DNA from 4 places in the Pseudomonas sp. TE4620 genome. Region 2 is predicted to be linked to each of the others. Evidence: riboswitches for the same ligand, from Rfam matches in the RefSeq annotation. Region 2 holds a riboswitch; each other region holds the start of a gene.
What was found. Region 2 has a riboswitch for cobalamin ahead of cobO (cob(I)yrinic acid a,c-diamide adenosyltransferase). Riboswitches for the same ligand answer to the same signal wherever they lie in the genome.
Positions count from the first base shown of each region.

Region 1: linked by a shared signal. The riboswitch ahead of ACZ9A3_RS05600 ((2Fe-2S) ferredoxin domain-containing protein) and the one ahead of cobO (cob(I)yrinic acid a,c-diamide adenosyltransferase) in region 2 are both predicted to bind cobalamin.
Region 3: linked by a shared signal. The riboswitch ahead of cobW (cobalamin biosynthesis protein CobW) and the one ahead of cobO (cob(I)yrinic acid a,c-diamide adenosyltransferase) in region 2 are both predicted to bind cobalamin.
Region 4: linked by a shared signal. The riboswitch ahead of ACZ9A3_RS07470 (TonB-dependent receptor) and the one ahead of cobO (cob(I)yrinic acid a,c-diamide adenosyltransferase) in region 2 are both predicted to bind cobalamin.

Region 1 is NZ_JBWBQO010000001.1:1,181,030-1,186,713, forward strand. Features, by position in the region: gene ctlX (citrulline utilization hydrolase CtlX) at 1-869, opposite strand, end outside; gene ACZ9A3_RS05595 (ABC transporter substrate-binding protein) at 1,003-1,935, opposite strand; gene ACZ9A3_RS05600 ((2Fe-2S) ferredoxin domain-containing protein) at 1,932-2,318, opposite strand; cobalamin riboswitch at 2,425-2,628, opposite strand; gene ACZ9A3_RS05605 (sigma-54-dependent Fis family transcriptional regulator) at 2,634-4,442, opposite strand; gene ACZ9A3_RS05610 (ABC transporter ATP-binding protein) at 4,687-5,684, shown strand, end outside.
Region 2 is NZ_JBWBQO010000001.1:3,704,361-3,710,044, reverse strand. Features, by position in the region: gene ACZ9A3_RS17155 (C40 family peptidase) at 90-623, shown strand; gene ACZ9A3_RS17150 (O-methyltransferase) at 641-1,288, shown strand; gene ACZ9A3_RS17145 (PQQ-dependent sugar dehydrogenase) at 1,300-2,616, opposite strand; gene ACZ9A3_RS17140 (hypothetical protein) at 2,685-3,263, opposite strand; cobalamin riboswitch at 3,411-3,634, shown strand; gene cobO (cob(I)yrinic acid a,c-diamide adenosyltransferase) at 3,797-4,408, shown strand; gene ACZ9A3_RS17130 (cobyrinate a,c-diamide synthase) at 4,405-5,684, shown strand, end outside.
Region 3 is NZ_JBWBQO010000001.1:2,381,622-2,387,305, reverse strand. Features, by position in the region: gene cobM (precorrin-4 C(11)-methyltransferase) at 1-527, opposite strand, end outside; gene ACZ9A3_RS11270 (cobalamin biosynthesis protein) at 558-956, opposite strand; gene ACZ9A3_RS11265 (CbtA family protein) at 959-1,651, opposite strand; gene ACZ9A3_RS11260 (CbtB domain-containing protein) at 1,663-1,848, opposite strand; cobalamin riboswitch at 1,947-2,173, opposite strand; cobalamin riboswitch at 2,233-2,431, shown strand; gene cobW (cobalamin biosynthesis protein CobW) at 2,528-3,595, shown strand; gene cobN (cobaltochelatase subunit CobN) at 3,599-5,684, shown strand, end outside.
Region 4 is NZ_JBWBQO010000001.1:1,566,413-1,572,096, reverse strand. Features, by position in the region: gene lpxO (lipid A hydroxylase LpxO) at 1-350, shown strand, start outside; gene ACZ9A3_RS07480 (carboxymuconolactone decarboxylase family protein) at 516-860, shown strand; gene ACZ9A3_RS07475 (GNAT family N-acetyltransferase) at 953-1,510, shown strand; cobalamin riboswitch at 1,587-1,792, shown strand; gene ACZ9A3_RS07470 (TonB-dependent receptor) at 1,902-4,043, shown strand; gene ACZ9A3_RS07465 (LysR substrate-binding domain-containing protein) at 4,104-5,015, opposite strand; gene ACZ9A3_RS07460 (tartrate dehydrogenase) at 5,115-5,684, shown strand, end outside.

The DNA.
Region 1 (5,684 bases), 2.5 Mb from region 2:
CCGCCGCCGATGCGCTCGATATGGTCGATGTTCACCACCACCGGGTGGCTGTGCTGCTCGACCTGCCGGCGTTGTTCTGGGGTGAGCGAGCGCCAGGCGCTGCGCGACATCACCAGCAGTGGCTGGCCTTGCTTGTCGTGGACTTCGAGCATGTTGCCGGCAAAACCTTCGAGCTGGTCGAAGTCCAGGGCCAGGATGTCCTTGCCGGTGTCGCGCAGCGAATGCTCCAGGGCGCGACGCTCATCGGCCTCGGGCAGCGCCTGCAGGCAGACCACCGAGAGCCCGCGGCCGACGCTCATCATCACGTTGCTGTGATAGATCGGTGCCTGGTGGCGGTCGACGGCGTGGAACAGGCACAGGCGATAATCGAGCTGTTCGGCGAACAGGCGCAGGGCCTGGGTGTGGGTGCGCCCGGAGTGGCAGGCGTAGCTGATCCGGTGTTCGCGATCGAGGACCATGCTGCCGGTCCCTTCCAGATACATACTCTGCTGTTCCAAGGGGCTCAGATCGATGGTCTGACGGACGGCGAAGCGCTCTTCAAGCACCTTGAGCACGCCCTTGCTGCGCTCCAGGCGGCGGTTCTGGCCCTCCATCGGGTAGAGCACCAGGCTGCCGTCGGCGTGGCTGCTCCACCAGTTGTTGGGGAAGATCGAATCAGGGGTGTGCGGCGCCGGGGTGTCCTGCACCACCAGCACTTCGACACCGTGCTGGCGCAGGGTATCGACGTAGCCATCGAACTCTTCCAGCGCTTTCTGCTGTGCCTGCTGCGGGTCGAGCAGGGCTTGCTGGAAACGGTTGTTGAGGGCGGTGTCCGGGTTGAAGGCGAACCGCGCCGGGCGGATCATCAAGACTGTATTTGTTGTTTGCATCGAGGCACGCATCCGGGGTTGGCTGTGTGCTTATTGTCGACGTGATCAAGGATAAATCCCGGCTGAAGCGCATTGGGTGCTCAGCCGGTAAAGCTGAAATAGTGGGTTTGGCAGCGGATTCTGCTGCGACGGGTCAAGGCCGCTGTTGCTTCAAGGCGCGCAGTTGGCGCGCCAGGGTCAGGGCGGTACGGGCGCTGTGTTCGCCGGGCACGATATGGCTGAAGGGCAGGTCGATCAGGCGGTCGTCGCGTACCGCGCGCAGGTGCGAAAGCGCCGGGTGTTTATGCAGGTAGGCGCGCTTGCCGGCGGCCGGCGACCACACCGCATCGGCAAGGATGATCACGTCAGGATCGGCGCGCAGCAGGCGCTCGGCATCCACCGTAACCCGGTTCAGCTCCACCTCGGCGTACAGGTTGCGCCCGCCTGCTGCGTCGATCAACTGGGTGATGAAACCGCGCTTGCCTTCGCTTTGCAGGCCGTTGACCTCGCTGTCGAGGTAGAACACCGACAGCGGCGGGCTGTGCCCGGCGATGGTTTTGGCGGCGGCCAGGTCCTGGCGCTGGCGGGTGATCAACTGGCTGGCCCGGGCCTCGCGCTGCAACAGGTGGCCGAGGCTGCGCAGGTCTTGTTCAATGGCGGCAAAGCCGTTTTCCGGCGCTGGCGCGCAGGCGTTTTCCAGAAGGTAGCTGGCGATGCCGTTGGCCTGCAGGGTGGTGCGCGGGGCGACCCCGTCGCGGTCACGAAAGGCGCTGGCAAAGCCGCCGACCAGCAGGTCGTAACCTTGGGCATAGACCACTTCGGTTGCCGGGTAGCGACGCGACAGCAGGGGGACGCCGCGATAGCGTCCGCTGGTCAGCGCCTGGGCGTCATCATCTATATAGCTGACGGCGGCCAGCGCCGGGCCGGCGTCCAGGGCCAGCAGCAGGTCGGCGGCGTGCTGGTTGAGGGCCAGGATGCGTTGCGGGCGCTCCTGTGGCAGTTGCCAGGTGTGTCCGCAGTTCTGATAGTCCAGGGCCATGGCGCTGCTGCTCAACAGGGCCAGCACGCTGGCGCCCAACCCCCTCATGAGCCCTGGCCGTTGAGCAGCAACTCGGGCACCGGTTGGCCGTCGATCAGGTGCACACGCACCAGGCGCTGAGCGTCTTCGGCGTTGGCTACCCGGTACCAGCAGCGGTCCGGATATACCGTCAGCACCGGGCCGAGGTTGCACGGGAACTGGCAATGGCTGCGGGTCAGCAGCACGCCGTCAGTGGTTTCGATGCGGTTGGCCACCAGCAGCTCGCGGCGCAGGACTTTCCACAGTGGCAGGGCACCGCGTTGTACGCAGCGCGGGCCGGTGCAGAGCATCACATGGCGGGTATGCTCGGGGATCTGCGACCACTCCGGCTTGCTCTGGATTTGCTCTTCGGCGAGGCGGCCGCGGCGACGTTTGGGGGTTGTTGCTGTCATGGACTTCTCGAAAAATATTCGCGAAGCGCACAGGAGGGCCCCGGCCAACACGCGCCAGGCAGCCGGCTCGTGCCCGCCCTCCGCAGGTTTGCCTAAGTGACTGCATGCAGTCGTGGGGCTTCAGGCCGGTCTCCGGGCTTGCGAGGCGTAAAGTCATTCGCCTTCCCGTGCCTGTGGGCACAGTGGCGTGTTGAATGCTTCACTCGCTTACCGTTGCGGGGGCAGCGCCGGACTGGTCGATAACGACGCACCGGCTTCCCGTTTCACCTGACGCACGGCGGCGGCAGGCACCTGAAACTGGCAGGCATCTGACCATCAGCCCAGGCGTTCGTCAACTGCGCCGGCATGGCCCTGGGTGTGCAGGCGCTTGTACAGGGTGGTGCGGCTGATGCCGAGGGCCCGGGCCAGGGCCGAGATATTGCCATTGAGGGCACGCAGGCGCTGGCCGAGATCGTCAGTGTTTGCCGGCGTGGCCAGCACTGGCGCGGCGGGCTTGGTCTCAGGCAGGTCGGCAAAGAAACTGTCGGGCAGGTGCTCCACGGCAATCGGCCGTTCGCCGGCCAACGCCAGGGCCACCTGCAGCACGCTGGCCAGTTGTCGCAGGTTGCCCGGCCAGGGATGCTGAAGCAGCAGTTCCAGCACTTTGCCGGGCAATTGCGTCGGTGCCCCCGGTTCGCGGTACTGCTGGTGGAGCTGTTCGATCAGGGCCAGGCGGTCGCTGCGTTCGCGCAGCGGTGGCAGCATCAGGCTCAGGCCGGCGATGCGGTAGTACAGGTCCTGGCGAAAATGACCCAGGCGCACCTGTTCGGCGAGGTTGTGGTTGGTCGCCGAGACCACGCGGATATCCACCGGCGTCGGTTCGCCGCTGCCCAGTGGCTGGATGCTGCGGGTTTGCAGAAAGCGCAGCAGGCGTGCCTGGGTGGGCAGCGGCATGTCGCCGATTTCGTCGAGAAACAAAATGCCATGGTCGGCCTTGCGGATCAGTCCGATGTTGCCCTTGTGGTGGGCGCCGGTGAACGCGCCTTTCTCGTAGCCGAACAGCTCCGACTCGACCAGCTCGGCCGGAATCGCCGCGCAGTTCACCGCAATCAATGGCTGCGTGGCGCGGCTACTGGCGCGGTGCAGGGCGGTGACAAAGACCTCCTTGCCGGCGCCGGTTTCGCCCTCGATCAACAGCGGGATGTCTTTTTCCAGCAGCAACCCGGCCTGGCGCAGGGCCTTGTCGATACGCGGATCGCAGCTTGGTTGCGGGCGGTTGAGCGCTGCTGCTGGTGATGCTGTGGGGGCATGCAGCAGGCAATGGAAGCGGTTGCGCCCGGCCACCTGCAGCGCAAATGGCTGGTCAGCCCGGTGGGCCAACAGTTGCGCCAGCGGCGTGCGGAACAACTGCTCCAGGTTCAGTTGCAGTGGGTTCTGCCCAAGCAGACTGTCGGCCCGACGGTTGGCCGCCAGCACCCGGCCCTGGTCATCGAACACCAACAGCCCGGCCCATTGGCTGTCGAGGTTGTTGGCCCCGGTGTTGAAGCTCAGCTGTTGGTAGTGCCCGGCAAAACGCGCCAGGATCAGGCGGTTCTCCAGGCTCTGGCTCATCATCCGTACCAGGCCCTGAGTTTGCGCCGTCGGCAGGTAGCTGTCGCTGGACACATCGAGCACGCCGATCAGCTGGCGCTCGGCATCGAACAGCGGCGCGGCGGCGCTGGCCATGAAGCGGTTGAGCTTGAGGAAGTGTTCGTCCTGGCTGACATGTACCGCTTCGCCGGTGGCCAGGGCTGTGCCGATGGCGTTGGTGCCCACCCCTTGCTCGCGCCAGCAGGCACCGGCGACAAAGCCGTGGCGCTGGCGCGGGTCGATAAAGCGCCGGGTGCCCCAGGCATCGAGCAACTGGCCGTGATCGTCGCTGAGCATGATCAGGTAGCTGGAGTTACCCAGCAGGTGCGCGTACTGCGGCAGCACCTCGTCGCGAGTGGTGCCCAGCAGCGAGTGCTGGCGTTCGAGCAGCTCGCTGACCTGCACAGTAGATGCGTCGCCGAACTGCGGTTGCGACTGGTGGTCCAGGCCGTAGGCGCGGCAGCGCTGCCAGGACGCCTGGATCAGTTGCGCATGGGCGCTGGTGGATGCGGCCATGGGCCCGTCCTCTGCCGGCGGCAGTGTTGTTGTTTTTGTGTGATCCAGTGTTGTTCAGTCCTGTTCATTGTCAATGCCGCGGCTGTTCAACCGTGCAGTGAAGGTTGTTCATTTGTGTTCAGGAGTGAACTTTGGCAAAGCCACAATCTGCTGAAAGTCCTTTGCCGACAACGGCTTGGCCAGCGCTGGCATGAATCTCGCTCTATAGCAGGCGCCTGTCCGCTAACAACAAGAAGGCCGCGCCATGTCGCTCACCCTTGAGCATGTCAGCCGTACCGTGGATAACCAGCTGTGCATCGACGATGCCTGCCTGCGCTTCGAACCCGGCTCGTTCAATGTGCTGCTCGGCCGCACCCTGGCCGGCAAGACCAGCCTTATGCGCCTGATGGCCGGGCTTGATCGGCCGGACCGTGGCCGGGTGCTGATGAATGGCGAGGATGTCACCGGCCGGCCGGTGCGCCAGCGCAACGTGTCGATGGTCTATCAGCAGTTCATCAATTATCCGACCTTGAGTGTGTTCGAGAACATCGCCTCGCCCTTGCGCCAGGCGCGCATGGGCGAAGCGCTGATCCGCGAGAAGGTCCAGCAGACCGCGCAGATGCTGCGTATCGAACCGTATCTGCAGCGCTTGCCGCTGGAGCTTTCCGGTGGCCAGCAGCAACGCACGGCCATGGCCCGGGCACTGGTCAAGGATGCCGAGCTGATCCTCTTCGACGAACCGCTGGTGAACCTCGACTACAAGCTGCGCGAAGAGCTGCGCCAGGAGATGCGCGAGCTGTTCGCCGCGCGCCACTGCATTGCCGTGTACGCCACCACCGAACCCAACGAGGCCCTGGCCCTGGGCGGCACCACCACCATCCTCCATGAAGGGCGCATCGTCCAGAGCGGGCCCACTGCTCAGGTTTACCACCAGCCGCGCACGGTGCTGGCCGCCGAGCTGTTTTCCGAACCGCCGATCAACCTGATGCCCGGGCGTATCAACGGCAACGAAGTGAGTTTTGCCGGTGCTGTGCATTTCGCCATGAACGCCGACCTGCGCCGCATCGGCGATGGCGACTACCGCTTCGGCGTGCGTCCGAGCCATATCAGCCTGGTGCCGTCCAACGACGATGACCTGGAGCTGGCGGTGCTGGTGGAGCTGGCGGAAATCAGCGGCTCGGAAACCTTCCTGCATGTGCGCAACGAGCACTTTCGCCTGGTCCTGCACTTGCCAGGGGTGCACGAGTACCACGTCGATGCGCC
Region 2 (5,684 bases):
GCCGTGCGTGTTTACAGAAAGCGTCTAATCTAAATTCTCAACTCTTTTCGGCTCTTGGCCGAAGCGGCTTCAGACAGGATGTTCTGACCATGGCGATGATGGCGCGCTTCGCTCTACTTTCCCTCGCAGCACTGCTCGGTGCCTGCTCAAGTCATGCCCCGGCCCCGCGTAAAGTGGTCGAGCCGGCAGTCATGGCCCCGCAAGTGTATTTCTCCCCGGTTGCCGAAGACGTGCTGTTCCGCGCCCTCGGCCTGGTCGGCACGCCGTACCGTTGGGGCGGCAACACCCCGGATTCGGGTTTCGACTGCAGCGGCCTGATTGGCTACGTCTATCGTGATGCTGCGGGCATCTCGTTGCCCCGTTCGACCCGGGAGATGATCGGCATCCGCGCACCGAGCATCGAGCGCAACGACCTGCAGTCCGGCGACCTGGTGTTCTTTGCCACCAATGGTGGCTCGCAGGTCAGCCATGCCGGTATCTATGTCGGCGAAGGGCGCTTCGTCCATGCCCCGGCCACCGGCGGAACGGTGCGCCTGGACTACCTGTCCAACAGCTATTGGCAAAAGACCTACCTGAACGCCAAGCGGGTGCTGCAGCCAGCGCACCTGGCGCGCAACCCCTGACCTGTGCGAGGTAGACGATGACCGCCCAGACGCTCTACCTCGACGACCCCCTCTACCACTACCTGCAAAGCGTGTCGCTGCGCGAGACGCCGTTGCTCGCCCGTTTGCGTGAAGAAACCCAGGCCCTGGCCGAAGCACGCTGGCAGGTGGCACCGGAGCAAGGCCAGTTGCTGGCGCTGCTGGTGCGCCTGATCGGTGCCGAGCGGGTGATCGAGGTGGGTACTTTCACCGGCTACAGCGCTTTGTGCATGGCTCAGGCCATGGCGCACGGGCAGTTGCTCTGTTGCGACCTTGAAGGCAGCTACAACGCCGTGGCCTGGCGCTACTGGCAGGAGGCTGGAGTCGCCGAGCGCATCGAGCTACGCCTGGCGCCGGCGTTGCAGACCCTGGCGACACTGCCATCAGCGCGCTACGACCTGATCTTCATCGATGCCGACAAGGCCAACTACCCGCACTATCTGGAAGAGGCCCTGCGACTGCTGCGAGTGGGCGGGCTGGTACTGTTCGACAACACCTTGTGGAGCGGGCGGGTGCTTGAGCAAAAGCCGGACAGCGAAGATACCCGCGCCATTCAGGCCTTGAACCGCACGCTCAAGGACGACCCACGGGTGGACCTGTCGATGTTGCCGATTGGCGATGGCCTGACCCTCTGCCGCAAACGCTAAGCTCCCCCGGCTTACCGGGCCTTGCTCACCCGCCAGATCGTGTTCCCGACATCATCGGCTACCAGCAGCCCGCCGCGCTGATCGTTGATCACCCCGACCGGCCGGCCCATGGCCTTGCCTTCATCATTGAGAAACCCGCTGAGCACGTCGATCGGCTTGCCCGCAGGTTTGCCGGCAGTGCTGAAGGGTACGAAGATCACCTTGTAGCCACTGTGCGGCTTGCGGTTCCACGAGCCATGCTGGCCAATGAACGCGCCTTGCTCGAACGGTGCCGGCAGCACCCCTGCTTCGGCGAAGGTCAGGCCCAGCGACGCCGTGTGCGGCCCCACCGCATAGTCCGGGGCAATGGCGCTGGCCACCAGGTTCGGATCAGACGGGTTGACCCGCTGATCGATGTGCTGGCCGTAATAGCTGTAGGGCCAGCCATAGAAGCCGCCATCCTTGACCGAGGTAATGTAGTCGGGCACCAGGTCGCTGCCGATCTCGTCACGCTCGTTGACTGCGGTCCACAGCTGTCCGGTGTGCGGCTCCCAGGCCAGGCCGTTGGGGTTGCGCAGGCCTGAGGCGAAGATCCGCGTCTGGCCGCTGGCCGGGTCGATTTCCCAGATCGCCGCGCGGCCTTTTTCCTGGTCCATGCCGTTCTCGCCGACATTGCTATTGGAGCCGACGGTGACGTAGAGCTTCTTGCCGTCACGGCTGGCGATCACGTTCTTGGTCCAGTGATGGTTCAGCGTGCCGCCCGGTAGTTCGGCCACGGCTGTACCCGGGCCCTTGATCGAAGTCGCGCCGGGTTCATAGTGAAAGCGCAGCAGGCGATCGGTGTCGGCGACGTAGAAGTCATTGCCGACCAGGGCCATGCCGAACGGTGAATTGAGGTTCTCGATAAACGTCGTGCGGGTTTCCGCCACGCCGTCGTGGTCGCTGTCGCGCAGCAGGCTGATGCGGTTGGCGCTGGGCACGCCGGCGCCGGCGCGGTCCATGACCTTGCCCATCACCCAACCGCGAATACCCTTGCCGTCATCGGGTTTGGGCGGGGCATTGGTTTCGGCCACCAGGATGTCGCCGTTGGGCAGGGCATAGAGCCAGCGCGGGTGGTCCAGGCCTGCGGCGAAGGCCGCCACCTGGGTGCCGGGCGCGGCCTTGGGCGTCATGCCCTGGGGCCAGCCAATGGCGGGGGCGATGTTGACGGTGGGGATCAGGGTCTTGTTCGGTTCGGGCAATTGCGGCGACGGGCCGACCCCGTCGCTGACCTCAAGGCGGGCGTTCTCGCCGCAGCCGCTTAACCCCGCAGTCACTGCCAGCAGCAGTGCAATCGGCTTGATACCCATGTCGTTTCCCTCGCAATGATGGCCGCTATTGCCAGTAGAGGCACGCCAGGGGTGGGAGGTTCCCCGGGTCAGGCCTGCTTGAGCAACAGGGCGATGCCGGGGTGATACTGGCCGGCTTCGTTGTGCAGCTTGCGGTAGGCGTAGGGAAAGTACCAGGCGATGGCGCAGGCGTTATGCTTTTGCAGGTCGTCGACCAGGTCCTGCAGCTCTTCGGGGCTGGCGTGCTGGCCGGCTTTCCAGGGGCTGGCGAACAGCGCAGCGACTTTAAGCTGGCTGGGCGCGGCAATTTGCCGAGCAGCCTGGACAGTTTCGCCCAGGGCGTTATTCAGGTCGAGCTTGGCGATGCGTGGCCAGCGCTGGCTGGCCTGCAGGTAGGCGGCCTCTTCGCGGTTGGCGATGTACAGGTCGCAGCGGCCTTCGCGATCGCCGTCATCGCGCTGCTTCTTGCTCTGGTGCTGCTGCAGGGTCACCAGCTCGGCCTGCCAGGCGGCGGCCGAGAGCAGCCCGAGGTTGGCCTGGGCGCCGTGCCAATAGGGCGCCTCACCGTCACCGAGGGTCTGGTTGAAGCGGTCGATGCAATCGACCCAGCGTTCCAGGGCCGGGCGCAGGAACTCCAGGCGCGCATTATTGATGATCAGGCCTTGCATGCTGCTCTCCCTTATAGTTGTGATCGAGTACAGCCGAGGTATGGCTATTTGATATCACTGAAGTCAGTGTTGCACAAGATGACAAAGGCGCCATTGATCCAGGCCAGTGCAGCGCCTTTCATTGACGCTCCGGGTGCAACCCTCTAACCTTCGCGACTTGTTTCAGGTGCTCTGCAGGCGATGGCCTGGCAGGGTGAAACAGGGAAGCCGGTGGGCGCGTAAAACGCGCGAATCCGGCGCTGCCCCCGCAACGGTAGGTGAGTCAAGGCTGTGCAGGGCCACTGGGCATTCATGCCCGGGAAGGCGCGCAGCCCCGGGTGTCGATGGCCCCGCTCACAAGCCCGGAGACCGGCCTGTAACAGCCAACGGCATCACGGAGGGTGATGCGCGGTTCCTCCGGCCTGTGCCGCAGCCCTGCGCGTTTTCCGTCTGCCATATCCATTCATCTGTCACGCCCGTTCCTTCGATACGCTGAGCAGCCGTCGGCTGCTGCGTTCGGTGAGATCGGCCGACAGTGGTTTGCGGAGAACCTCATGACTGAATCCACCGAGCGCGACGAACGCCACCTGGCGCGCATGCAGCGCAAAAAGGCCGTGATCGACGAGCGCATCGCCAACTCGCCCAACGAATGCGGCTTGCTGCTGGTACTTACCGGCAACGGCAAGGGCAAGAGCAGTTCGGCCTTCGGCATGCTCGCCCGGGCCATGGGCCACGGCATGCAGTGCGGCGTGGTGCAGTTCATCAAGGGCCGCAACAGCACTGGCGAAGAGCTGTTCTTCCGGCGCTTTCCCGAGCAGGTGCGCTACCACGTGATGGGCGAGGGCTTTACCTGGGAAACCCAGGACCGCCAGCGCGACATCGCCGCCGCCGAAGCTGCCTGGGCAGTGTCGCGGCAGATGCTCCAGGACCCGTCGATCGCCTTCGTGGTGCTTGATGAACTGAACATCGCCCTCAAGCACGGCTACCTCGACCTCGACCAGGTGCTCAGCGACCTGCATGCTCGCCCGCCGATGCAGCACGTGATCGTCACCGGTCGCGCGGCCAAAGACGAAATGATCGAACTGGCCGACACCGTCACCGAAATGGGCATGATCAAGCACGCCTTCCAGGCCGGCATCCGTGCCCAGAAGGGCGTCGAACTATGAGTGATGCGCGCCATTGCCCGGCGGTATTGATCGCCGCACCGGCCTCCGGCCAGGGCAAGACCACGGTGACCGCCGCACTGGCGCGCCTGCATCGCAACCAGGGGCGCAAGGTTCGCGTATTCAAGTGCGGCCCGGACTTTCTTGACCCGATGATCCTCGAGCGCGCCAGTGGTGCGCCGGTGTATCAGCTCGACCTGTGGATGGTCGGCGAGCAGGAAAGCCGCCGGCTATTGTGGGAGGCGGCGGGCGAGGCCGACCTGATCCTCATCGAAGGGGTCATGGGCCTGTTCGACGGCACGCCATCGAGCGCCGACCTGGCCCGGCATTTTGGCGTGCCGGTGCTGGCGGTGATCGATGGTACCGCCATGGCCCAGACCTTCGGCGCCCTGGCCCTGGGCCTGGCGCGCTATCAGCCGGACCTGCCGTTTGCCGGGGTGTTGGCCAACCGTGTCGGTACCCTGCGCCATGCCCAGTTGCTTGAAGGCAGCCTGACCGAGGGGCTGCGCTGGTACGGTGGGCTGTCGCGAGAAACCGGCATCGAATTGCCGAGCCGTCACCTGGGGCTGGTGCAAGCCAGTGAACTGAACGACCTTGATGCGCGGCTGGATGCTGCCGCAGCGGCCCTGGGCGCCAGTTGCGATGCGGCGTTGCCGCCAGCGGTGCGCTTTGCCGCGCCGACCGAGTTTGCCATCGAGCCGTTGCTGCAAGGCGTGCGCATTGCGGTTGCCCGCGACGAAGCCTTTGCCTTTACCTATGGCGCCAACCTCGACCTGCTGCGGGCCATGGGCGCGCAGCTGGCGTTTTTCTCGCCGCTGCATGACACAAGCTTGCCGCCAGCCGACAGCTTGTATCTGCCTGGCGGTTACCCCGAATTGCATCACCAGGCGCTGGCGGCCAACACACCGATGCTCGAGGCTATCCGCGCCCATCACCACGCCGGCAAGCCTTTGCTCGCCGAATGCGGCGGCATGCTCTACCTGCTCGATGCGCTCACCGATGTTGCCGGCGAGCGTGCCGAACTGCTCGGCCTGCTGGCAGGCGAGGCAGTGATGCAAAAGCGCCTGGCCGCCTTGGCCCTGCAGGCCGTAGAGCTGCCTGAAGGCACCTTGCGCGGGCACACCTATCATCATTCGCTGACCCATACCGAGCTTGAGCCGGTTGCCCGCGGCCAGAGCCCCAACGGTGGTCGTGGTGCCGAGGCGGTGTACCGCCAGGGGCGCTTGACCGCCTCCTACGTGCATTTCTATTTTGCTTCCAACCCCCAGGCGTCGGCGGC
Region 3 (5,684 bases), 1.3 Mb from region 2:
CGCAGCTCTTCGACGATTTTAGCCAGGTGCTTGACCCCCAGGTGCACTGCCAGGGTGGTTTGGTGGCGGGCCAGGTCGGCCAGTTGCTCGCCGGCCGGCATGGGTGATTTGTCGGCGTAGCGGGTGAGGATCACACTTTGGGCGATGTCCGGCAGGGTCAGCTCGCAGCCGAGCAGGGCGGCGCTGGCGGCCACGGCGGTGACGCCGGGGACGATCTCGTAGGGGATGCCCAGCTCGCGCAGGTAGCGGATCTGCTCGCCGATGGCGCCATACAGGCTGGGGTCGCCACTGTGCACCCGGGCGACGTCCTGGCCATTGTCGTGGGCGCTCTTGATGGCTTCGATAATCTGCGCCAGGTGCAGTTCGGCGCTGTTGATCAGGGTCTCGGCGCGGTGACCTTCCAGCACTGCGGCGGGCACCAGGGAGCCGGCGTAGATGATCACCGGGCAGCGCTGGATCAGGCGCTGGCCCTTGACGGTGATCAGCTGCGGATCGCCGGGGCCGGCGCCGATGAAATAGACGGTCATGGGGTGTCCTTGCGGGTAAAGGGCTGATTATCAGCGAAAACCGCTGGTGCAGGCCAATGCCAGGCTGGCGTCGGCCTGCAAGGTGCGAGTGACCAGCAGCCGGGCCGGGCCGCCGAGCTGCTCGGCCAGGGCCAGGGCGGCGCTCTCGGCCACGCCATAACAGCCGCTGTGCTGGAAGGCTACCGCAGAGCGATGGCTCAGCTGTGATTCGAAAGCGGCCAGCTGCGCCGCACTGTAGAACCGCAGCGGCACGCCCAGGCGCCGGGCCAGTTCATGCAGGCCGGGTTCGTCGTGCTTGAGGTCGATGCTGGCAAGGCCCATGACCGCGCCGGGCGGCAGGTCATGGGCGAGCAGGGTGCGGGTGAGCAGCTCGTTCAGGGCGTCGGCCGGGCAGCCGCAACGGCAACCCAGGCCGAGGTACAACTGCATCCTCAGGCCTGACTCGAACGGCGGTACAGCCAGGCGCTGATCAGCCCCAGGGCCAGCCAGAACGCGGCGTTGGTCAGCAGCGAGGCGACCTTGAACTCGGCTTCCAGGGCTTCTGGGGCGAGCATCTGGTGCACTTCCGGCTGTGGCGCGCCAATCACATGCGGCACTACCAGCAAGACTGCGCCGACTATCTTAAGCAGCCAGTTGTGGGCAAACACGATCAAGGCCAGGCCCACGGCGGTGGCGGCAGCGGTGCCAACCCACCAGGCCTGGCGCTGGGCCAGGTCGGCGGCTGCGGTGCCCGGCAGTTCCGGTGGCAGGCCCAGGGTCGGCGCCAGGCAGAACACGGCAAAGCCGCCCAGGCCCCAGAGCGCGCCGCTGATCACGGTTTTCGGTGCGCGCAGGGTGTAGAGCGCGGCGAGGATCAGGGCGAAACCAACCGCCACCACCAGATTGCCACCGGTGGTCGACAGCACACGCTGCCAGCCGTCTTGCGGCGACCAGGCTTCGCTGTCGTGATGATGCTCGGCGGTGCCGGCGGCATGTTCATGGGTCGCTTCGAGCGCAGGGGCGGCGCTTTCATAGGTTTCCGCCTGGAGAATCAGCGGCGCGACCCAGAAGCTTTGCAGCAGGGTCAGTAGCAGGGCGGCCAGCAGGCCGGTAAAGCCTGCGGTACTGGCAATACGCTTGATCATCGGGGCAGCACTCAGTGGCAAGGGAAGGCGGCGCTGTGGCGGGTATCGTGGGCAGCGTTGTGCACCGCTTCGATGTGCGAGAAACCGGCGAAGTACACCAGGCACAGGCCCAGCAGCGAGGCGCCGACAGCAACCAGCAGGCGCTGGCTGAGGCTTGACGGGGTAACGGCTTGGTTAATGGCGGTACTGGTACGCATGGCGCTTTCCTCTTGGTGTTGTCGGCAACAGGCAAGCGCAGCAAACCCCTGCGCGGCGTTCGCCCAGGGGTTGTAACAGCGCCCGCCCACCGCGGGTTTGTTCGGTCAAGCGTTGGGCCGGTCTCCGGGCTGGTGAGGGTTGGCCGCAGGCCACACCACAGGCGTCACCTTCCCATGCCAGACAGCGGGCACAGTGGCTCTGACGCTTTTCTCACTTACCGTTGCGGGGGCAGCACCGGACTTGCCATACACCCTATAAAGAGCGTACGACGCACCGGTTTCCCAGTTTCACCCTCAAGGGGCACCCAAACGAATGGCGTTAGCAAATCACGGGCGCGGGCAGGCGTCAATCGTGACAGCAGTTGACCGCTCACCGGGCACTGCGTAGCCTAGCCGCTTCGAGGTTCTTCGGCGCTGGCCGAAGCTAAGACGGGAACGCGGTTCAAGCCGCGGCTGCCCCCGCAACTGTAAGCATTGAAGGGTTCGACACAGCCACTGCAGCACGTGCGGGAAGGCGTCGTTCGACTGGCCACGGCGCCGGTGCAATGCAAGCCAGGAGACCTGCCTCGAACAGTTTCCGACATTCAACCGGGCGGGGTGATCCGGTGGCGAACAGGCCAGGTGCACAACACCTTTGGCGCTCGTCCCGCATGCCCGCCATCCTGCCAAGGGCATCGAAATGAAAACACTGGCCAAACTCCCCGTCACCATCGTTACCGGCTTCCTCGGCTCGGGCAAGACCACGCTGCTGCGGCACATGCTCGACAACGCCCAGGGGCGGCGCATCGCGGTGATCGTCAACGAGTTTGGCGAGCTGGGCATCGACGGCGAAATCCTCAAGCAATGCAGCATCGGCTGCACTGAAGAAGAGGCCAGCGGCCGCGTCTATGAGCTGGCCAACGGCTGCCTGTGCTGCACCGTGCAGGAAGAGTTCTTCCCGGTGATGCGCGAGCTGGTGGCGCGTCGCGGCGACCTCGACCACATCCTCATCGAAACCAGCGGCCTGGCCCTGCCCAAGCCCCTGGTACAAGCCTTTCAGTGGCCAGAAATCCGTAACGCCTGCACCGTTGATGCAGTGATCACCGTGGTCGACAGCCCGGCTGTTGCCGCCGGCACCTTTGCCGCCTACCCGGAGCAGGTCGATGCGCAGCGCAAGCTCGACCCCAACCTTGACCACGAATCGCCACTGCACGAGCTGTTCGCCGACCAGCTGGCCAGCGCCGACCTGGTGGTGCTGAACAAGGCCGACCTGATCGCCGCCGACGATCTGGCCAAGGTTCGCGCCGAAGTCGAAGAAGAGCTGCCGCCGGCGGTCAAGGTGATCGAAGCCAGCAGCGGCCGCCTGCCGCTGGAAGTGTTGCTGGGCCTGGGTGCCGAATCCGAGGCGCACATCGATGGCCGCCGCACCCACCACGACTCGCACCACGACGGTGACGATCACGACGACCATGACCACGACGCCTTCGACTCGATCTCCATCGAGCTGCCGCAAGCCGACGAAAGCCTGCTGCTCGACGCCCTGACCCAACTGGTGGTGCAACATGGCATCCTGCGGGTCAAAGGTTTTGCGGCGATCCCGGGCAAGCCGATGCGCCTGCTGATCCAGGGCGTAGGCACCCGTTTCGACAAGCACTTCGACCGCGCCTGGCGCAGCGAAGAGCCGCGCACCACGCGCCTGGTGCTGATCGGCCAGGAGCTGGATGCGCCGCAGCTGCAAGCGAGCCTGCGCGCCGCCCTGGGCGCTTGACCCATGCACCTGCTGCGGACCCAGCCCGGTGGTTTTGTACCGGACGACAGCATTGCCGACCTCGGCCAGACCCCGGCCGAGCTGGTAATCCTCTGCAGCGGTGACTCGCACCTGGCGCTGCTGGCCGAAACCGCCCAGCAGCTGCCCGAGGATTTCCCCAGCCTGCGTCTGGCCAACCCCATGCAGGTACAGAATCATGCCTCGGTCGACCTGTATGTCGACCAGGTGCTGCGCCATGCCAAGGTCATCCTGGTGTCGCTGCACGGCGGCGTCGGTTACTGGCGCTATGGCGTGGAGCAACTGCTGGAACTGGCCGCCCGCGGCGTGCAGCTGATCCTGGTGCCCGGCGACGACCGCCCTGACCCGGAGCTGACCCGCCTGAGCACGGTGCCGGCCGAGCAGGCCGAACGGCTCTGGCACTTTTTGCGCCAGGGCGGCAAGGCCAATGCCCTGAACCTGTTCAACTGCCTGGCCAGCCAGTACCTGCAGCGCGACTACCCGTGGAGCGCGCCGCAGCAATTGCCGCGCACCGCGGTGTACCACCCGCGCAAGGCCGCTGCGGCGCTGCAGGACTGGTTCGGCGAGTGGCAGGTCGAGCAGCCGGTGGTGCCGATCCTGTTCTACCGCTCGCACCTGCAGGCGGCCAACACGGCCTTTATCGACACCTTTTGCGAGCGTTTGCAACTGGCCGGGCTCAACCCCTTGCCGATTGCCGTGGCCAGCCTCAAGGAGGCCGGTTGCCTGCAGCAGGTCGAAGACTGGCTGGACCAGGTCGACGCTGCGCTGATCATCAACACCACAGGCTTTGCCCAGTCCAGCCCCGAGCAGCCGCACCTGCGCCCGTTTCGCCGCGACATCCCGGTGTTACAAGCGATCTGCGCCCAGGACAACGAACCGGCCTGGCAGGCCAGCGAGCAGGGCCTGGGTGCCCGTGACCTGGCCATGCACATCGCCTTGCCGGAGCTGGACGGGCGCATCATCACCCGCCCGGTCAGCTTCAAGGACCTGGCCTGGCGCAGCGAGCGCAGCCAGTCCGATGTGGTCTGCTACCGCGCCCAGCCCGAACGCATGGACTTTGTCGCCGAGCTGGCGCGGCGCTGGTGTGCGCTGGCGCAGATACCCAACGGGCAGAAGCGCGTGGCGCTGATCCTCGCCAACTACCCGACCCGCGATGGTCGCATCGGCAATGGCGTGGGCCTCGATACGCCGGCAGCGGCGCTGAACATCCTGCGCACCCTGCAGGCCCAGGGCTATCCGCTGGCGCCCTTGCCCGACAGCGGCACGGCGCTGATCCAGGCTTTGCTCGGTGGCGTCAGCAACGACCTGGACAGCCTCGACCTGCGCCCGTGCATGCAGAGCATGGCCCTGGAGGACTACCTGGCGGCCTTTGCTACCTTGCCCGAGGCCAATCAGCTCGCTGTGCGCGAGCGCTGGGGCGAACCGAGCCAGGACCCGATGTGGCGCAGCGGGCGGATGATGATCGCCGGCCTGCGCTACGGCCTGACTTTTGTCGGCATCCAGCCGGCACGGGGTTACCAGCTGGACCAGAGCGCGGTCTATCACGACCCGGACCTGGTGCCGCCGCATGGCTACCTGGCGTTCTACTTCTGGCTGCGCCATGGCTTTGCCGCCGATGCGCTGATCCATGTCGGCAAGCATGGCAACCTGGAATGGCTGCCGGGCAAGGGTGTCGGGCTGTCCGATAGCTGCTGGCCGGACGCCTTGCTCGGGCCGCTGCCGAACATTTATCCGTTTATCGTCAACGACCCGGGCGAGGGCGCCCAGGCCAAGCGCCGCACCCAGGCGGTGATCATCGACCACCTGATGCCGCCGCTGACCCGCGCCGAAACCTACGGGCCGTTGCGCCACCTGGAGCTGCTCGCCGACGAGTACTACGAGGCGCAGTTGCTCGATCCGCGCCGGGCCCGCGAGCTGCAGCGCGACATCCTGGCGCTGGTGCGCGACAACCATATCGATCGCGAACTGCAGATCGAAGGCGCCCTGGACGATGCCGCGATCTGGCTGCCACGCCTGGACACCTACCTGTGCGACCTCAAGGAGTCGCAGATCCGCGATGGCCTGCACGTGT
Region 4 (5,684 bases), 2.1 Mb from region 2:
AGAACTACGCCTGGCGCGATGGTGAAGGGGTGATTTTCGACGAGACCTACATCCACTACGCCTCGAACCAGACCGAGCACAACCGCATCATCCTCTTCTGCGACGTCGAGCGCCCGCTCAAGTACCGCTGGGCCACGGCGTTCAACCGCTGGTTCAGCAAGAACGTGATGGCAGCCGCGGCGGCGCCGAACGATGCCGGCGACAAAACCGGCGGCATCAACCGCCTGTTCACCCGCATCTACAAGATCCGCGAACGCGGCAAGGCCCTGAAAAAACGCAACCGCACCCGCTACTACCTGGAAAAATGGGCAGTGGTGGCGGCGTTGGTGCTGGTGTTCATCTACATCTGATTCAGACCGCTGTCGCTGGCAAGCCAGCTCCTTGTAGGAGCGGGCTTGCCCCGCGATGCCCCCCTCCCAAAGTCCTGCCTTTTCCCGACCATCGACCAACGGCGCCCCGCCGGCAAAAAAACTAGCTTCACTGTTCTAGTTGCCAACCACACCAAGGTGAAGACAATGAGCATGATGGACTGGGATGCCTACCGTAAGCAGTTGATGGCCGGCATCGGCGATCTCAAGCAACTCTCTCCCGACACGGTCAACGGCTACATGACCGCCAGCGGCGCCGGGGCCAAGACCAACCACCTGGATGCCAAGACCCGCGAGCTGATCTCGCTGGCCGTGGCGGTCACCACCCGCTGCGACGGCTGCATCGCCGTGCATTCGGCCCAGGCGGTCAAGCACGGCGCGAGCCGCGAGGAAATCGCCGAAGCCCTGGGCGTGGCCGTGGCCATGAACGCCGGGGCGGCGCTGGTGTACTCGGCGCGGGCACTGGATGCCGTGGGCAAGGCCGGGCAGTAAGGCCGACCCTGAGTGCGCGGCCTGCGCCGCGCCTCACCCACTTCCTGGCGTTTTCGCATAAGCTAGCGGGCGAACCGTTTCCAGGACACCCCATGATCCACATCCGCCCCATGACCGCCGCTGACTTCGAGCTCTTCTGGCCGACCTTCCAGGCCATTGTCAGCGCCCGCGAAACCTACGCATTCGACCCGGCCATGAGCCAGGAGCAAGCCCGCCAGCTGTGGCTCGACGCACCGTTGCAGACCCTGGTGGCCGAAGAAGATGGCGTGCTGCTCGGTTCCTACTTTCTCAAGGCCAATGCCGCCGGCCCCGGCAACCATGTCAGCAATTGCGGCTACATGGTCTGCGACGCCGCCCGTGGCCGCGGCGTGGCGCGCTTGATGTGCGAACACTCGCAGCGCCTGGCGCGGCAACTGGGTTTCCTGGCCATGCAGTTCAACTCGGTGGTGTCCAGCAACGAGGTGGCGGTGGCCTTGTGGCAGAAGCTCGGCTTTGCCATCGTCGGGCGCTTGCCCAACGCCTACCGGCATGCGCGCCTGGGGCTGGTGGACAGCCTGGTGATGTACAAGTGGCTTGAGGAGCCGAAGCAGCCAATGCTGATCGGGCGCAAGAACATCGAGGCGGTGGTGTCGCGCAAGCGCGGGCGTTGAATCGATAGTGGCGATGCGCTGGCGAACTGATCTGCTCATTTGCCCAAGCCGTTGACTGCAAAGGTTTTCGGTGTTCAGATGCGCGCCAGTTTCAGGTGTCCTGCGCCGCCGTGCGCAGGGTGAAACGGGAAGCCGGTGCGTCATGTAAATGACTAGTCCGGCGCTGCCCCCGCAACGGTAAGCGAGCGAAGCCTTCGAAACACCACTGTGCCTTGGCATGGGAAGGTGAAGGCCTTCATGACCCTCGCAAGCCCGGAGACCGGCCTGAAGCTTCTGTTTGGCAACCCCGCGGTGGGCGGGCGCAGGCCGGTTGGCGTCCGCCTGCGCGTGCGCCATGCCTCCATGCGTTGTTCCCTCCGGGATTCATTCTTCCTGTTGACTGTGGAACGACATGTCCCGTACTTCCAAGCTTCACACCCTGGCGGCCAATGCCCTGGCCCCCTGCCTGGCCTTCTCTGCGCCAGCTTTCGCCGATGACCCCAGCCCCTCTGCGCTGGCCCTGCCCTCGACGGCCATCACCAGCAGCAGCGACAACGAATCCGTCAGCCTGGCTACCCCGCTGCCCGCCGGCTCGCGCCTGAACCTCAGCGCCATGGACACCCCGGCCAGCACCAGCAGCCTGGGCAGCGAAGCCATCGACGGACGCAACAACCTCACCGTGCAGGATGCCGTGACCCGCTCGCCGGGCATCACCTCGGTGGCCACCCCGGGCAACGGCAACACGGCGCTGTCGGCCCGTGGCTTCAGTGGCCACGGTTCGGTGATGACCCTGTTCGACGGCGCGCGGATGTACACCGGCGCCGGCACCCAGAGCTTTCCGGTCGACCCGTGGATGATCGAGCGCATCGACGTGATCCGCGGCCCGGCCTCGGTGCTGTACGGCGAAGGCGCCACGGGTGCGGTGATCAACGTGATCCCGAAAAAACCCTTTGCCGGCGAGATCCGCAACCACCTGCGCCTGGGCTACGGCTCTTACGACCGCCAGCAACTGGGCCTGGACAGCGGCGGTTCGCTGAGCGAGCGGCTGAGCTACCGGGTGACCCTCAACCGCCAGCAAAGCAACGGCTGGATCGACCGTGGCGACTCGAAGAACCTGGCCATGAGCGCCGCCCTGCGCTTCGATGCCAGCGACGACCTGAGCTTCACCCTGGCCCACGAGCGCGGCGACGCCGAACCGATGAACTACTTCGGCACGCCGCTGATCGACGGCCACTACCGCGACAGCCTGAGCAAGAAGAACTACAACCTCAAGGATTCGGCCCAGCACTACCACGACGAGTGGACGCGCTTTAACACCGACTGGAGCATCAGCGACTCGATCAGCGCCAGCAACCAGCTCTACTACCTCAAAAGCCGCCGGCACTGGCGCAACGCCGAGGACTACAGCTGGAACAGCGGCGTTGGCCAGCTTGAGCGTGGCAGCTACCTGGAGATCAAGCACGACCAGGAACAGCTCGGCGATCGCCAGAGCTTCACCTTCGACCACTCGCTGTTTGGCCTGGCCAGCAAGACCGTGGTCGGCGCCGAGTACAACCGCATTCGTTTCGGCATCGACAGCAACTCGCCGTACAACGACATCGGCGGCGATTTCATCGACCCGTGGCAGCCGGCGCCGGGCTACTTCCACAGCGCCAGCCCGACCCGCGCGCAAACCGACAGCACCACCCGCACCTTCGCCCTGTTCGCCGAGAACCGCACCCAGTTGTCGGAGCGCTGGTCGCTGGTCACCGGCATTCGTCGCGACCAGAACCACATCGACCGCAACAACCTGGTCAACGACACCCGCAGCGACCGCAGCCTCAATGGCGGTAACTGGCGCGCCGGCCTGGTGTTCGCGGTGAATGAGCAACTGAGCCTGTACGGCCAGTACTCCACCAGCGAGGATGGCGTCAGCGACCTGGTGACCCTGAGCCCGACCCAGCAGCAGTTCGACCTGACCGAAGCCAAGCAGACCGAGTTCGGCCTCAAGCAGCTGTTCTGGGATGGCCGAGGCGAGTGGACCCTGGCGGCCTATCACATCGTCAAGAAGAAGCTGCTGGTCGACAACCCCGACACCCACCAGAAAGAACAGGCCGGCCAGCAGACCTCCGATGGCCTGGAAGCGACCCTGGAACTGGCCCTGGCCAACCAGTGGCATGTTTCGGCCAACGCCTCGGTGGTACGCGCCAAATACGACGACTTCGACCAGGTAGTGAACGGCCAGAGCGTTTCCCGCGCCGGCAACCGCCCAAGCAACGTGCCACGGCGCACCGCCAACCTGTGGGTCAGCAAGGGCTTTGGCGACGACGTCGATGCCGGCCTGGGCCTGCGTTATGTCGATGAGCGCTATGCCAACACCGCCAACTCCCAGAGCGTGCCGGGCTTTACCGTGGTCGATGCCAACCTGGGCTGGCAGGTGCTGCCGGATGTGCGCCTGGGCTTGCAGTTGAATAACCTGCTGGACCGGCGTTATGCGGCCACCGCGCATAGCGGCGAGCAGTGGTTGATGGGGCAGCCGCGGTCGTATTTTGCGACGCTGGATTACACGTTCTGAGGTGAGGCCATCGCGGGGCAAGCCCGCTCCTACACAGGCTGTGGGAGCGGGCTTGCACCGCTAATCCGGCAAGCTATAACGCTCGGCAAAGTACTGGCGGAAAAACTCCACCGCCACCCGCACCTTGGCCGAGCTGGCCAAGGGCGAGGTGTACACCGCCCAGATGTCCGCCGGCTGGTGATACTCCGCCAGCACCTGCACCAGGCGCCCGTCGGCCAGGCTGTCGTGCACATCCCACCACGAGCGCAGCAAAATCCCGCGGCCATCCAGGCACCACTGGTGCGCCACTTCGCCGTGGTTGCTTGACAGGCTGCCGGTCACCCGCACGCTCTCCTCGCCATTGGGCCCTTGCAGCTGCCAGACACCAAACGGGTGGTCGCGCTCCTTGATCACCAGGCAATCATGGCTGGCCAGCTCGGCCAGCACCCCAGGCGTGCCGCGCCGGGCCAGGTAGGCCGGCGAGGCACACAGCACCCGGCGGTTCCGGGCCAGCGGCTTGGCAATCAGGTTGGGGGCGATGGCATTGCCGACGCGGATGTCCAGGTCGACGCCCTCTTCGATCAGGTCCACCAGGCGGTCATGCACGTCCAGGCGTACATCCAGGCGTGGGTAGCGCTCGGCCAGCTCCGACAGCGCCGGGGCGACGAAACGCCGGCCCAGGCCCAGGCTGCTGGCAATCCGCAGCTGGCCCACCGGCTCGCGGTGCTGGGCGCTGATGTCGTCGCCCATGCGCTGCACCGCATCGAAAATCTGCTGCGCCCACTGGTACACCCGCTCGCCCTCCTCGCTCACTGTCACCCGCCGGGTGGTGCGGTGCAGCAGGCGCACTTCAAGGGTTTGCTCAAGCACGCGGATGCGCTTGCTGATGAACGCGGCCGACATGCCGAGCTCTTCGGCCACCGCCGCGAAGCTGGCGCGCTTGGCCACCTGAAGGAAGATATTGAGGTCGTCGAGGCTGGGAAGATTATTCACGATACGTGCACTAAGAATCCATGAATCACGAGATTATCTCTGAATCCTGCCCTTATAGCATGAGCCGCACCTGTTCCCTAGACAACGAGTGCGCCCCTCATGAGCAAGACTTTCAGAATCGCCGCAATTCCCGGTGACGGCATCGGCAACGAAGTCCTCCCCGAAGGCATCCGCGTGGTCGAAGCCGCCGCGCGCAAGCATGGCCTGGACATCAGCTTCGAGTTCTTCGAATGGGCCAGCTGCGACTACTACCTGGCCCACGGCAAGATGATGCCGGACGACTGGTTCGAGCAGCTCAAGGATTTCGACGCCCTGTATTTCGGTGCAGTGGGCTGGCCCGACAAAGTCCCGGACCACATCTCGCTGTGGGGCTCGCTGCTGAAGTTTCGCCGCGACTTCGACCAGTACGTGAACATCCGCCCGGTGCGCCTGTTCCCTGGCGTGCCCTGCCCGCTGGCTGGCCGTGAGCCGGGCGATATCGATTTCGTGGTGATCCGCGAGAACACCGAAGGCGAATACTCGTCCCTGGGCGGGCGCATGTTCGAAGGCACTGACAACGAGTTCGTGCTGCAGGAGTCGGTGTTCACCCGCCGTGGTGTCGACCGTATCCTCAAGTACGCCTTCGAGGTGGCACAAACCCGCGAGCGCAAGCACGTGACCTCGGCGACC